4 regions of the Symbiobacterium ostreiconchae genome follow, and region 3 is predicted to be linked to each of the others. Evidence: riboswitches for the same ligand, from Rfam matches in the RefSeq annotation. Region 3 holds a riboswitch; each other region holds the start of a gene.

Region 1 (3,621 bases), 1.5 Mb from region 3:
GGCCACCCGGCGGTACTTTTCGGGTGTGGCGACCGAAGAGCCGCCAAACTTCTGCACGACAATACCCAAGAGCGCCCCTCCTCTTCTGACGACTCGCGTGTGATTCCGAGGTCAGGGGCTAGTGAGGTGGGCTCCGCGCTGCACTCGAGTGGTCAGAACAGCCTGTTTGCCTGCTTTCCCCGAGTTGTCCATGGATCCCACCTCCTCTGTATCAGGTGCAGGTATAATGTCCTTAATTATACACCTGTCCCCCGTGACCGTCTACGGCTGAAGGGTGGGTTCTTCCTCCAACTCCCGCAGGAAACGGCCGATCGGCTCCTCAATCAGATGGAAGTCCACCAGGAAGGCGTCGTGGCCCCAGGGGGAATCCATCTCCAGGTACTCCGCCCGCCCGCCGGCCGCCTGCACCAGCGCGACGGTCTCCCGCTGCAGGTACGTCGGAAAGAGCAGGTCCGAGCGGATGCCCACCGCCAGCACCCTGGCCCGGATGCGCCTGTGGGCCTCCTCGTAGGAGCCCCGGCCCCGGCCGAGGTCCATCAGGTCCATCGCCCGCGTGAGGTAGAGATACGAGTTGGCGTCGAACCGCTCCACCAGCTTCTGCCCCTGATGGTGCAGGTACGACTCGACCTGGTAGGCGACCGCGAATCCCTGCTGCAGCGGGTCTGCTCCGCTCCGCATGTCCCGGCCGAACTGCGCCCACATCGACTCGTCGGAGCGGTAGGTGATCATGCCCAGCATCCGGGCCGTGGCCAACCCCCGGACGGGCCCCGGCGTGCCGTAGTACTGCCCGCCCCGGAAGTCGGGGTCGTTCAGGATCGCCTGCCGCTGCACCTCGTTGAAGGCGATGCCCTGCGGGTGGAACCGGCCCGCCCCGCCGATGGGGATAATGCCCCGCATCCGGTCGGGGTATGTGGCAGCCCACTCCAGCGCCTGCATGGCCCCCAGCGACCCGCCGACCACGGCCAGCAGCCGCCGCACGCCGAGCAGGTCCAGCAGCCGGGCCTGCGCCCGCACCATGTCACGGACCGTGACGATCGGGAAGTCCAGGCCATACGGTCGTCCGGTTTCGGGGTTGACGGACGAGGGGCCCGTCGACCCCTGGCAGCCGCCCAGGACGTTGCTGCAGATCACGCAGTACCGGTCCGTGTCCAGGGCCTTGCCCGGCCCCACCGCGTCGTCCCACCACCCCGGCTTGGGGTCGTCCGGCCGGTAGCGGCCGGCGACGTGGCTGTCCCCGGTCAGGGCGTGACAGACCAGAATGGCGTTGTCCCCCTCCGGGTTCAGCCGGCCGAACACCTCGTAACACAGGGTCACATCGGTCAGGGTCTGCCCGCTCTCCAGAATCAGCGGGAACTCCGGCGTCGCCACCCGCGCGTACTGCCGCCGCGACAGCAAGGTCGGAACCGGTGCCGCGTTCACGCCCCCACCCCCTCGATTTCACTCACCTCTATGGATGCCTCAGGGCTCGCCATGCCCGGTGCAACGCCGGTCGATCGCCCCACGACTCGCACGCCGGCGGCAGAGGTCTGGGCCAAGTCCGGCTGACAGCGGCGGCAGAGGCCGAACCAGGAAGGCCGCCCCCGATAAGGGAGCGGCCTGCAATGCACGAATCTCTCCGTCCGTCCGCTCTCTTATCTTCCGGCGGCCAGCTGCCGCCGGTGGAATTGGCACCTTCAGACGCCGCCGAGCGTCCTGGGTTGCCGGGTTTCATCGGGCCAGTTCCCTCCACCTCTCTGGATAAGAGCCCGCCGGAAGCACCCTTCCGGTGGGATGCATGCGGTATGCAGTTGTGGCAGCTTTGGCACCGATACTACCACGGCGCCAGGACCTCTGTCAATATTTCCTCCTGCGGAAGTGACGTGCGTCACGTAAGATTCCGGCTTCATGGGTATCATTGGCCACAGCGACCCGACAAAGGTGGTGTGAGCGCATGACCCTGAAGGAAGTCGACGTGCGGCCTCTTCCGCCCGCGCAGCGGCACCCGCTCATCTTCCAGACTTTCGCGTCCCTGGCCCCCGGCGAGGCGATGCGGCTCGTCAACGACCACGATCCGAAGCCGCTGTACTACCAGTTCGCCGCGGAACTCACCGGTCAGTTCGACTGGGAGTACGAGGAGCAGGGGCCCGCGGTCTGGAAGGTGCGGATCACGAAAAAGTAGCAGGCCTGCGTGGAAACCGGCGGGAGGGGGGCTGCGCCCCCCTCCCGGCTTAGATGATGATGCAGATCAGCCCGCCGGAGCCCTCGTTGATGATCCGGCTGAGCGTCTCCTGGAGCTTGAACTGTGCGTCCTCGGGCATGCGGTGGAGCTTCGCCCGGATGCCCTCCTGCACCAGCTCGTGCAGCGACTTGCCGAAGATGTCGAACTCCCAGAGCTGGCGCGGGTCGTCCTCGAACCGCTCCAGCAGGTACTGCACCAGCTCCTCGCCCTGCTTGGCCGTGCCGATGATCGGCGTGACCTCGGCCGAGATGTCGGCCCGGATGAAGTGCAGGCTGGGCGCCGTGGCCTGCAGCTTGACGCCGTACATGATGCCCTGCCGCACCAGCTCGGGCTCCTCGAAGGTGATGTCCTCGATGGCCGGCGTGACGACGCCGTATCCGGTGGCCTTCACCTCCTCCAGGGCGTCCTTGATCTTGTCGTACTCCCGCTTGGCCTGGGCGTACTCCCGGAGGAGCCGGACCATGGTGTGCTTGCCCTCCAGCGGCACGCCGGTGATCTCCTCCAGCACCTGATAGTAGAGATCGTCCCGGGCCTCGGTCTGCACGTGGGCGACGCCGGATCCCATGTCGATCGACTGCAGGTTGACGGCGGCCATGAACTCGTACGAGCTCAGGCGTTCCACCGCCGCGTCGACGTCCCGGATCTTCTGGATGCCCTGCAGCGCCTCGGCGATGGCCTCTTCAAACTGCACACGGACCGGGTGGGCGCTGTCCAGCTCCTCCACCCACCGCGGCAGGGCGATGTTGGCCTCCCGGACCGGGAACTCAAAGAGCGCCTGTTCCAGGATGAGGTGCACGTCATCCTGGCTCAGCTCGCTGGCGTCCACAGGGATGACCGGGGCGTTGTACTTGACCTCCAGTTCACCGGCCAGCTCCATCGTCTCCTGGGCGTACGGCCGGGTGGTGTTCAGCACGATGACAAACGGCTTCCCCAGGGCCTGCAGCTCGGACACGACGCGCTCCTCGGCCTCGATGTACTTGCCCCGGGCCAGGTCGGTGATCGTGCCGTCGGTCGTCACCAGCAGACCGATGGTGGAGTGCTCTGCGATGACCTTCCGGGTGCCGATCTCCGCGGCGTCGTGGAAGGGGATCTCGCCCTCGAACCACGGCGTGCGCACCATGCGGGGCGAGCCGTCCTCGGCCTGGTAACCCAGCGCGCCCTCCACCGCGTAGCCCACCGAGTCGACCAGCCGCACGCGCACCGTCAGCCCCTCGCCCAGCGTGATCTCGATCGCCTCGTCGGGCACGAACTTGGGCTCCACCGTCATGATGGTCCGGCCGTTCCCGGACTGCGGCAGCTCGTCGCGGATGCGGGCCTGCTCGTACTCATCCTCGATGTTGGGCAGAATCACCTGCTCGGCAAGTCGGCGGATGAAGGTGGACTTTCCGGTCCGGACCGGGCCC
Region 2 (3,621 bases), 130 kb from region 3:
GATCATCCTTCTTTTTCCAGTTCGGCATCCAGGTCCACCAGCACAACCTTTGAGGCCTGTGCGGCGGCCACGGCCCGGGCCACGGCCTCCCGGCGCGGCAGGTGGCCCAGTTCGAGCACGAGGGCGTGTCCGTACCGGCGCGCCAGCCGGTTCAGCATGGCGACCGACTCATCCCGGGAGCCGAGATCCACCAGCACCAGCTCGCCGTCCACCTCGCGGGCGATCCGGTCCAGCACGTCCTCGATCCGGTCCGCCTGGTCCCGCACCAGCAACACGTAGGCCACCGGCTCCTCAGCCGGGCGCACCCGGCCCAGCAGCCCGGCCACGTGGCTCACGGCGCTCGCCAGGCCGTACGCCGCCAGGGCCAGCAGGCCCCAGAAGAACGGTCCATCCCGCACGGCCGCCCCCTCCTGCCAGCCAGCATATGACGGCTGGAGAGGGGGCGGTTACCTCCACGAAATCTGTCAGAGCCCGGCCATCGGTTAGATTCCGGCCTTCTCCCGCAGAAGCGCCGCGCGGTCCGTCCGCTCCCACGGCAGGTCCAGGTCGGGCCGGCCGAAGTGGCCGTAGGCGGCCACCTGCCGGTAGATGGGACGGCGCAGGTCCAGGTCGCGGATGATCGCGCCCGGGCGCAGGTCGAACGTCTCGCGCACCAGCTGGGCCAGCCGCTCGTCGGGCAGCTTGCCCGTGCCGAAGGTGGTGACCAGGATCGACACCGGCTGAGCCACGCCGATCGCATAGGCCAGCTGGACCTCGCACTTGGTGGCGAGGCCGGCGGCCACGATGTTCTTGGCCACCCAGCGGGCTGCGTAGGCGCCGGACCGGTCGACCTTCGTCGGATCCTTGCCCGAGAAGGCGCCGCCGCCGTGCCGGGCGTAGCCGCCGTAGGTGTCCACGATGATCTTCCGGCCGGTCAGGCCCGTGTCGCCCTGCGGCCCGCCCACCACGAAGCGGCCGGTCGGGTTGATGAGATAGCGCGTGCGATCGTCGATGAGGTTGCGGTCCACCACGTCGAGGATGACGTAGTCGATGACCTCCTTGCGGATCTGCTCCTGCGTCGTGTCCGGGTCGTGCTGGGTCGAGATGACGATGGTGTCGATCCGCTTCGGGCGGCCGTCCTCGTACTCGATCGTCACCTGCGTCTTGCCGTCGGGCCGCAGGTAGGGCAGCGTCCCGTTCTTCCGTACCTGGGCGAGCCGCCGGGCCAGGCGGTGCGCCAGGCTGATGGGCAGCGGCATGAGCTCGGGGGTCTCGTCGCAGGCGAAGCCGAACATCATGCCCTGGTCGCCGGCGCCGATCTCCAGCTCCTTCTCGGTCACCTGCCCCCGCACCTCGATCGCGACGTCCACGCCCTGGGCGATGTCCGGCGACTGCGGATCGATGGCGGTCATCACGCCGCACGTCGAGCCGTCAAAGCCGTACTTGGCGCGGGTGTACCCGATGTCCCGCACCACGTCGCGCACGAGGTTGGGGATGTCCACGTACGCGTGGGTGGTAATCTCACCGGTCACGATGACCAGACCGGTGGTCAGCAAGGTCTCGCAGGCCACGCGGGCCCTGGGGTCAAGCGCCAGGATGGCGTCCAGCACCGCGTCCGAAATCTGGTCCGCCATCTTGTCCGGGTGCCCTTCGGTGACGGATTCGGACGTGAAGAGGTACCGCCCCTTCTGGTCGAACATCAGCTCGTCTACCTCCTCTGTCGGCTTGCAACCGATCAGGCTACATGCACATCAAAACACCCTCTTCGCACACACGAAGAGGGTGGATGACGTCTCGCTTCCCTCTTATCTCCCGGTAGTGTGCCCGGCTGGATGTGGCACCTGGCCTGCGCGCACAGGCTGGTTGCCGAAGCTTCATAGGGCCAGTTCCCTCCGCTTCTCTTGATAAGAGTATTCAGTTGCGTACAGGTTACCACCGCGGGAGGTGGCTGTCAAGGACGACTGCGGGCCGGCTCGCGAGGGCGCCGCCCCTTCTGGAACACGGCGAATGCGGGCAGGTGTCAGCGCATCACGGCGCGTCCACCAGCGCGAACTTGAGCGTGGCCTCTGCCTTCAGTTCGTCGCCCACGAAGGCTTTCCCCTGCCCGACGCCCAGGCCGCGGCGCATGGCCACCAGCTCCACCTCCAGGCGCAGCTGGTCGCCCGGCCCCACCGGCCGCCGGAAGCGCGCGTCGTCGATGCCGGCGAAGAGCGGCACCTTGCCGGCGTTCTCGGGCATCGACAGCACGGCCACCGCACCCGCCTGCGCCATGGCCTCCAGGATCAGGACCCCGGGGAAGATGGGATTGCCGGGGTAGTGCCCTTGAAAGACAGGCTCGTTGACCGACACGTTCTTCACCGCCACCACCCGCTTGCCGGGCTCAAGCTCCAGCACCCGGTCGATCATGAGCATCGGGTACCGGTGCGGGATGATCTCCATGATCTGCTTGATGTCCAGCGGATACGCCCCCTAATCTGCGGGAATTCTTATGTTGAGTATTCCCCAAACCGCCCCCTTCTCCTCTTGACGCCCGCGGCGTCGGCGAGTACCATAACCCTACGGGGTATGGGATTTACGCCGGAGGTGTTGCAGCATGATCACGGTTACCCCGGAAGCCGCCGCGGAGATCGCCCGGCGCCTGCAGGGCCAGCCGGAGAACGTCGGCTTCCGGATTTACGTACAGGGCTTCGGCTGAGGCGGCCCCAGCCTGGGCCTCGCTCTGGAAGAGCCGAGAGACACCGACGTCACCATTGTCGACGGCGACGTGCGCGTCTACCTGGAGCAGCGGGTCGCCCACTGGTTCCAGGGAGCGGAGTTGGGCTTCGAGCAGGATCCGTGGGGCGGAGGTTTCACGTTCAAGCACCCCGACGTGGGGAGTTGCTAGGATCCGGACGGGGAGTGGCTGCACCGCTCCCCGTTTTCGTATGCCCGTTGCAGCATCCGCCTTTGTGCCTGGTCTGCAGGGTCTTTCGGGCATGGTCGTGTAGACTTTGGCACTGCTTGTGAAATCATTCGCGAGAAGAATGGCCAGCCTCCTCCCCGGGGCCTAACATAGGGGATGTACCGGTCGGTGCAATTCATCGCCAAAAACCTGCAGTTCATCGGCGGAAAACAACATTTCGCCGGAATCTGCCTGAATTGCGGCCGGCCAGACCCGGGAGGAGGCCGATCATGACCGCGTGGAGTGGATTCCGACCCGGCCGCTGGCAGCGGCATATCGATACCCGTGATTTCATCCAGCAGAACTACTGTCCCTACGAGGGCGACGCATCCTTCCTCACCGGCCCGACCGAACGGACCCGGGCCCTGTGGGAGAAGGTCTTCGCCATCTTCAAGGAGGAGCAGGCCAGGCGGGCCCCGCTGAAGGTGGACACCCAGACGCCGGCCGGCATCCTCTCGCACCAGCCGGGATACGTGGACAAGGACCTGGAGCTGATCGTCGGCCTGCAGACCGATGAACCCGGCAAGCGGACCTTCTATCCCGCCGGCGGCTGGCGCATGGTCGAGGCCTCGATGAACGCCTACGGCTACGAGGCCGATCCCCGGTGGAAGACCATCTACACCCAGTACCGCAAGACCCATAACCAGGGCGTGTTCGACGCGTACACCCCCGAGATGCGCGCCGCCCGCTCCAACCACATC
Region 3 (3,621 bases):
ATGGCCCTGACGCGGCGAACCTGGGCCGCACCAGGTTCCGGCACTGGATCCGAGGCGCCGAGGCGGCCCTGGGGGAGCTGCGGTCCGCCTGCGCCGAGGTGCACCTGGTCGGGTTCTCGATGGGGGGACTGATCGCCCTCCATCTGGCCGCGCGCCATCCCGTGCGCTCCGTCTGTACGCTGGCGGCGCCGGTTCTGCTTCGGGATGCGGCGCCGGTCGCGGAGCGCCTGGCACCTTACCTGGGGATTGCGGGAGGCATCATGCCGGCCCTGCGATCGCTGGTGCGCCTCTCCCGGTTCACGCGGCGGCAGCTGGGGCGGATCCGGGTCCCCGTCCTGGCCCTGCAGGGCGACCGGGATGACTGGATCGCACCGGAAAGCGCCCGCTATCTGGCCGCGCACCTGCCGTCGGCGCAGTCTCTGGTGCTCCCCGGCCGGGGACACTTCCTGGCGCTGGAGCGCGGCCGGGCGGCCGTGGTGGCGCACGTGGCGGACTGGATGATGCTTAACGCATGAACCAAAATACCCACAAAGAAATGAGCCTTTCCCCGAATAGGCTATTTCCAGGCAATCCGGTACGATAGTTTGTGACGGCTGTCACTAAAGGCGGGTGGTCGTGTGATCGGGCCGATCCTGCGTCGTGCTGAAGCCGGACGTACACCGACTCGTCGGGAGATACTGCTCATGCTGCGGGCCGAGGCGGACGAGTACCGCAGTCTGCTGGAGGTGGCCGGCAGGATCTGCCGGCAGACGAAAGGTGAGGAGCCGTCACTGCGCTTGCTCGTCGATCTCGAGAACGACGACCCGCAGAGCGTATGTGAGCACGTCGTGAACTCGTGGAACAAGGGGTGCCGGTCGGTGCTGCTTTGCGCCTCGCCGGAGTACGACGCCGTAGAAACGGTCGCCGAGCTGATTCGCGCCATCGCCGCACAGACCGGGATGGAGATCGCCCTCTGCATGGGCGAGCGGCCCTACGACGTCTACGCCCTGTGGCACCAGGCCGGCGCCGCCGAGTACGTGCTGCCGCACGAATCGTGCAACCCGGTGTTCTTCGCGCACCTGCACCCGGGCCAGTCGCCCGCGGACCGGCTCACCCGGACCCTCTGGCTGAAGGGCCTGGGCTACCGGGTCACGGGGGGCATCTGCGTCGGGATCGAAGGCCAGACGGACGAGGATATCGCCGACGACCTGGAGGTCGTGCGCAATGCGGGGCTGAGCGGCGCCGTCGTCCGGTCGGCCTGCGATTCGGCGGACCTGCTGCGGGTGCTGGCCATCGCCAGGCTCTGCCTGCCGGACGCGGACCTGTGGGTGGTCACAGAGGATCCCGTCGTGCAGGCCAGGGGCCTGGGCTGCGGTGCCAACATCCTGCTTATCGCCCACCACGAGGACGCGGGCCCGGAGGCCTCCCGGGTGCTGGCCCCGATGACCTTCGGGTAAGGCACAATTTCAGTGTTGACGGCTGCCGCGGCCCGTGGTATCTTAAGCGTCAACAGCATATCGGATACCGTTGACTCTTATCCAGAGTAGGCTGAGGGACTGGCCCGATGACGCCACGGCAACCGGCACGCTTCCCCGCGTGCAGCGGTGCCAATTCCTGGGGAGGGCTTCTTGCCCTTCCGAAGATGAGAGGCAGCCGGAAGACATCTGTGTGTTCATTCTGTGCGCCTCTTTGTCAGGCGCACTTTTCTATTGCCGAAACGGAGGTAAGTCCTGGTGATTGTGCTCAAGGGCCTCACCAAGGTGTTCAGGCAGAACGGGCAGGAGATCGTGGCCCTGAGCAACGTGAGCCTGCACGTGCCCAGGGGGCAGATCTTCGGCATCCTTGGCCAGAGCGGCGCCGGCAAGTCCACGCTGATCCGCTGCGTCAACCTGCTGGAGCGTCCGACGGCCGGCGAGGTCTGGGTGGACGGGCGGGAGATCACCGGCCTGACCCCCAGAGAGCTGCGGGCGGCACGCCAGGAGATGGGCATGATCTTTCAGCAGTTCAACCTGTTCGATTCCCGCACCGTCTTCGGCAACGTCGCCTACCCGCTGGAGGTGGCCGGCTGGTCCCGGCCCCGCATCCGGGAGCGGGTGGAGGAACTGCTGGCCCTGGTGGGGCTGGCGGACAAGGCCGATGCGTACCCGGCCCAGCTGTCCGGCGGCCAGAAGCAGCGGGTGGGCATCGCCCGGGCGCTGGCCCCGGGACCGAAGCTCCTGCTCTCCGACGAAGCCACCTCGGCCCTCGATCCGGACACCACCCGGTCGGTGCTCTCCCTGCTCCGGGAGATCAACCAGCGGCTCGGGCTGACCATCCTCCTGATCACCCACCAGATGGAGGTTGTGAAGCAGGTCTGCGACTCCGTGGCCATCCTGGAGGGCGGCACGGTGGTGGAGCAGGGCGGCGTGCTGGAGCTCATCGGCCGGCCGGGCTCCCGGCTGCGGGAGCTGTTCTACGAGCCGGCGCGTGAGGCTGCCGTCCGGCTCAACCCCGACGGGGTGCGGGTGCTGCTGTTCTTCGTGGGCGGCTCCGCCGACCAGCCGCTGATCAGCGCCATGGTGCGCCGGTTCCAGGTCGACGCCAACATCGTGCAGGGCGCGATCGAGCGGGTCGCCGGGTCGACGGTGGGCCGGCTGCTGGTGGAACTCACCGGCCGCGCAGAGGATATTCAGGCCGCCCTGCGCTTCCTGGAGGAGCAGGGGGTCTCGCCGGAGGTGATTCCGCATGGCTGATCTGGGGTCGCTGATGCTTCGCATGTCGAAGCTGGGGCCGATGATGCTGGAGGCCACCTGGGAGACGCTCTACATGGTGGGCGCCGCGGCCTTCTTCACGCTTCTCCTGGGCCTGCCCCTCGGCGTGCTGCTGGTGATCACCGCCCCGGGGGGCCTGTGGGAGAGGCCGGCGCTCAACCGCACCCTTGGCGTTCTCGTCAACATCGGACGGTCGACCCCGTTCGTGATTCTGATGGTCGCAGTCAGCCCGCTCACGAGAGCGATCGTCGGCGTTTCCATCGGCACGACGGCGGCCATCGTCCCGCTGGTGGTCGCGGCGGTGCCGTTCATGGGGCGGGTGGTGGAGCAGGCGCTCCACGAGGTCAGCCCCGGCCTGATCGAGGCGGCGCTGGCCATGGGCTCCTCCAACTGGCAGGTGGTCACGAAGGTGCTCCTGGCCGAAGCCCGGCCGTCGCTGGTGCGGGGCACCGCTCTCATGCTGGTCAACGTGGTCGGCTACTCCGCGATGGCCGGCGCCATCGGCGGCGGGGGACTGGGCGACGTGGCCGTGAAGTGGGGCTACGCCCGGTATGAGCATGACGTCATGTACGTGAGCCTGGTGATCCTGGTCATCATGGTGCAGGTCATGCAGTGGATCGGCGACAGCCTGGCCAACAGGTTTACGCATAAATAGCATTTCGGGACAGCAGGAGGTTGAGCGTATGAAGCGTTTCGTGAGTCTCGTACTGGCTTTCGCCCTGGCTTTGGGCGTGTTGGCCGGCTGCGGTGGCGCCAAGCAGTCTCCTGCCCAGGGGGAACAGGGTGCGCAGCAGGCCCCGGAGCAGACCCAGGACCAGGGGCAGGAGCAGACGACGGAGCCGGTCACGCTGAAGGTCGGCGCGACGGTCACGCCCCACTCTGAGATCCTGGA
Region 4 (3,621 bases), 1.3 Mb from region 3:
CTGCTGGTGCGGGTGCTGGAGAACCTGATCTCCAACGCCATCCGCTACGGGCGGGAGGGGAAGGTGGTGGAACTGGAGCTGGAGGTGCGCCAGGCCGAGCGGGCGGTGCTCCTCCGGGTGGCCAACCGGGGCAAACCCATACCGGTGCACCAGCTGGAGCACATCTTCGACAGCTTCTACCGGGGCGAGGGCTCCCGCTCCGGCCGTACCGGCGGCGCGGGGCTGGGGCTGGCCATCGTGAAGAACATCGTCACGCTGCACGGCGGCGCCGTGCGGGCCATCAACGAGACCGACCGCACCGTCTTCGAGGTGCGGCTGCCCATGGGGGGGCCGCCCCCTGCGCTCGGCCCCGGGCCGGGCGCCGGACCCGGCGGCGCGGTCCTCAGCCGAGGTGCGGTGGAACGTACAGGTTGAGGAAGACCGGCACCGCCAGGTTGCCCAGGTCGACCAGGGTGTGCGACGCCACGGCCCACCGGAGCGTCCCCGTCCGGCGGTAGACGGCGGTCCAGGCGGCACCCATGAGCAGGAGGGCGGCCAGGGCCGCCCCGTCGCGGTTGGCAACCGAGAAGACACCGGCCACCAGCGGGTGAAACGCCACGAAGAGCGCAGTGGAGTACGTCGCCCCGGCCCACGCGGGCCAGTGGGCGGTCGCGTCCAGCAGGAGCCCCCGCCAGTAGAACTCCTCGAACCACGGGTTGATGAGGGCGAACAGCAGCCAGCCGATCAGGATGACGGGATCGGCCAGCAGGTGCAGGTTCTGCAGCAGGATCGGCAGCGGGATACAACCGACGAGGAGCGCCAGCGCCGTCCAGCCCCCGCCGCCCCGGGCGGGGGCGGTCCACCGGCGGAGTGCGCCGGGCTCCCGGCCGAGGGCGATGGCGGCTCCCAGGAGCCCCCAGTAGAGCAGGACCGTCGGTGCCCAGCCCCAGGCGCCCAGCGCGCGCAGCGCAACCCGGGCAGTGGCGTGGCATGCGGCGATGATGAGGATCGGGGAGAGGATCAGGTACCGGCGGTTCACCGTGGCACCTCCTTCGTGGCGGTGGCACGCGCGTGACATAACAGCATAATATTGTTACGAGGCGGAATTGACAATACCAGGTCTCTGGCGTGCGCCCGCCCGTACGGCGGCGGGGTCGCCTGGCGCGGGATGCGGGGCGGGCTGCGGCGCCGCGGTATGACGGCTTCTGTAACCTTAAGGAACTCGTAAGATATAGGTGAACAGGAAGCAAGGTTCCTGCGGTACGGTAGGGGTATCAAGCTGGATGGAGGATACCCCTGGTGTACAGTCGCAGATGGCTGCTTCCGCTGCTCCTGTTGCTTGCGCTCCCGCTCACCGTCTGGGGTGCGCTGCCGACCGCGGCGGTGGATCCTGAGCGGGACGTGCAGGCGATCGGCCACTGGATCCGGGACCGGCAGGACCCGGCGGCGCCCGCCCCGCAGTCTCCTTTCGCCTGGCCGGCTCCCGGGCACACCGAGATCACGTCGGACTACGGCTTCCGGCTGCACCCGGTGCTGAAGCGGCTCCGGCTGCACGCAGGCGTCGACATCGGCGCACCCGAGGGGGCGGCTGCGGTCGCGTGCTTCGACGGCGTCGTGATCGCCGCAGCAGAGCTCCCGGCTTACGGGCAGGTCGTCGTGCTGGACCACGGAGGGGGGCTGGCCAGCGTGTATGCCCACCTGTCGGCGATCGCCGTGGAGGAGGGCGACCGGCTGCAGCGCGGCGACGAGGTGGGGCGCATCGGCGCGACCGGTCAGGTGACGGGCCCGCACCTGCACTTTGAGCTGTGGCAGGGCGGCGAGCCGGTGGATCCCCTGCGCCTCGCGAACCTGGCGGGCTTGCCCTAGCGAGTGGGGGTTGCTATACTGTCCCCAAACAATTCAATACCCGCTCGATTCATCCAGAGTGGCGGAGGGACTGGCCCCATGATGCCACGGCAACCGCTCCGGCGCGGAGCACGGTGCCAATTCCAGCGGACGACAGGTCCGAGAGATGAAGCGTGCGCAGCAGTCGGCTGTCTGCGAACCCTTCGTTCTCGAAGGGTTCTTTGCGTATGAAGGGGAAGGAGGGAGCGCCATGGCCCGCTTGCTGAACCGGCTTCAGCAGGGCGCATTCTGCGTCACGGTGGAGATCGATCCGCCCAGGGGGGCGAACGTCGCGAAGACGCTGGAGCGGGTGCGGCGCTTCGGCGACCGTGTGGATGCGGTCAATGTGGCCGACTGTCCGATGGCCAACGTGCGGATGAGCCCCATCACCCTGGCCCACCTGCTGCAGCGGGACGGCCAGGTGGAGGCCATCTTTCACCTGACCACCAGGGACCGCAACATCATCGGGCTGCAGGCCGAGCTGCTGGGGGCGGCGGGCCTGGGTGTCCGCAACATCCTGGCCCTGCGCGGGGACAATCCGGAGCAGGGCGACCACCCGCACGCGCGGGGCGTGTTCGAGGTGGACACCATCGGGCTGATCCGGCTCGCCGCCGCGCTCAACCGGGGACAGACGGTCGCGGGCGGCGAACTGGAGCAGGGCACCGACTTCGCCATCGGCTGCGCCTGCAACCCGGCCGCGGCAGATCTGGAGGCGGAGGTCTCCCGGCTGGAAGAGAAAGTGGCGGCGGGGGCGCACTTCGCCCAGACGCAGCCCGTCTACGACCCCCGCCAGGTGGAGCGGTTCCAGGCGAAGCTCGCGGGACGGGTGAGGATCCCGATCCTGTACGGCATCCTGCCGCTGAAGAGCTACGAGTTCGCCGACCGGATGAACCGGACCGTGCCCGGCATCGTCATCCCCGACTGGGCCCTGGACCGCATGCGGGGCCGGGGCGAGGAGGAGGGGCTGCGGCTCGTCGCCGAGCTCCTGCGGGCGATCGGTCCGCACGTCCACGGCGTGCACATCTTCCCGATGAACAGCGCGAAGCGGGCCGTGGCGGTGCTGGACATCATCGACGAACTGGGACTCCGACAGGCCGTCCGGGTGGGGGTGTAGGCAAGCTGCAGCGCACGATTTTCCGACCCGCCGCAGCGGACATCGAAGCCCCGCTGCCCGAGGTGCTGCGCCTTCTGGGCTACCGGGTGGGGCGCACGCGCCTCAGCGGTCGCGATCTGGCGCTGGTGGAGCGGGGCATTGCCCTCGCGCGGGAGGCGTCGAGCCCGGTGGCCAGCGCTGCGTACTGTGCCGTGGTCGTGCAGGGGGACCAGGTGCGTGCCGGCGTGCCGGGGGTCGAATGGCGCTCCCGCAGCCTGGCGCGGCTGCTCGCCGGGGCCGACGGCGTCTCCCTCGTGGCGGCCACCCTGGGTCCCGGCGTGGATGACCTGACGCGGGATCTGTTCGCGCGGGAGGAGTTCGCCCTGGCCACGGTGGTGGATGCGGCGGGCTCGGTTCTGGTGCAGGGGCTGGCCGAGTGGGTGCGCCGGGCGCTGGTCGGTGCGCTGGAAACCGGGCAGGGAGGCGGCGAGGGCGCTGTGAAGCTCACGCCGCTCTACGGCCCGGGGTACGGCGACTGGCCGGTGGAGGAGCAGATCGCGCTGGCGGCGCTGGCCGGCGCGGCGGAGATCGGCCTGCGCTGCACACCGACGTGCTATCTGGTGCCGCAGAAGTCCCTGGTCGGGCTGTTCGGCTGGCTGCCCCCC

Evidence for each region. Region 3 has a riboswitch for S-adenosylmethionine ahead of ACZ5UM_RS06260 (methionine ABC transporter ATP-binding protein). Riboswitches for the same ligand answer to the same signal wherever they lie in the genome.
Region 1: it holds a riboswitch for S-adenosylmethionine, as region 3 does, so the genes downstream of both, metX (homoserine O-acetyltransferase MetX) here and ACZ5UM_RS06260 (methionine ABC transporter ATP-binding protein) in region 3, are expected to answer to the same signal.
Region 2: it holds a riboswitch for S-adenosylmethionine, as region 3 does, so the genes downstream of both, metK (methionine adenosyltransferase) here and ACZ5UM_RS06260 (methionine ABC transporter ATP-binding protein) in region 3, are expected to answer to the same signal.
Region 4: it holds a riboswitch for S-adenosylmethionine, as region 3 does, so the genes downstream of both, ACZ5UM_RS00045 (methylenetetrahydrofolate reductase) here and ACZ5UM_RS06260 (methionine ABC transporter ATP-binding protein) in region 3, are expected to answer to the same signal.

The regions. Positions count from the first base shown of each region.
Region 1 covers NZ_AP042454.1:2,798,449-2,802,069, reverse strand. The annotation lists gene ACZ5UM_RS13565 (aspartate kinase) at 1-69, opposite strand, end outside; gene metX (homoserine O-acetyltransferase MetX) at 262-1,419, opposite strand; SAM riboswitch class I at 1,629-1,744, opposite strand; gene ACZ5UM_RS13555 (DUF2249 domain-containing protein) at 1,931-2,158, shown strand; gene spoIVA (stage IV sporulation protein A) at 2,208-3,621, opposite strand, start outside.
Region 2 covers NZ_AP042454.1:1,129,828-1,133,448, reverse strand. The annotation lists gene ACZ5UM_RS05605 (hypothetical protein) at 3-398, opposite strand; gene metK (methionine adenosyltransferase) at 483-1,679, opposite strand; SAM riboswitch class I at 1,782-1,890, opposite strand; gene fabZ (3-hydroxyacyl-ACP dehydratase FabZ) at 2,008-2,436, opposite strand; gene pflB (formate C-acetyltransferase) at 3,151-3,621, shown strand, end outside.
Region 3 covers NZ_AP042454.1:1,263,147-1,266,767, forward strand. The annotation lists gene ACZ5UM_RS06250 (alpha/beta hydrolase) at 1-515, shown strand, start outside; gene ACZ5UM_RS06255 (biotin synthase BioB) at 618-1,436, shown strand; SAM riboswitch class I at 1,511-1,628, shown strand; gene ACZ5UM_RS06260 (methionine ABC transporter ATP-binding protein) at 1,713-2,711, shown strand; gene ACZ5UM_RS06265 (methionine ABC transporter permease) at 2,704-3,384, shown strand; gene ACZ5UM_RS06270 (MetQ/NlpA family ABC transporter substrate-binding protein) at 3,413-3,621, shown strand, end outside.
Region 4 covers NZ_AP042454.1:11,102-14,722, reverse strand. The annotation lists gene ACZ5UM_RS00060 (sensor histidine kinase) at 1-414, shown strand, start outside; gene ACZ5UM_RS00055 (CPBP family glutamic-type intramembrane protease) at 383-1,018, opposite strand; gene ACZ5UM_RS00050 (M23 family metallopeptidase) at 1,279-1,845, shown strand; SAM riboswitch class I at 1,892-1,997, shown strand; gene ACZ5UM_RS00045 (methylenetetrahydrofolate reductase) at 2,075-2,977, shown strand; gene ACZ5UM_RS00040 (hypothetical protein) at 3,040-3,621, shown strand, end outside.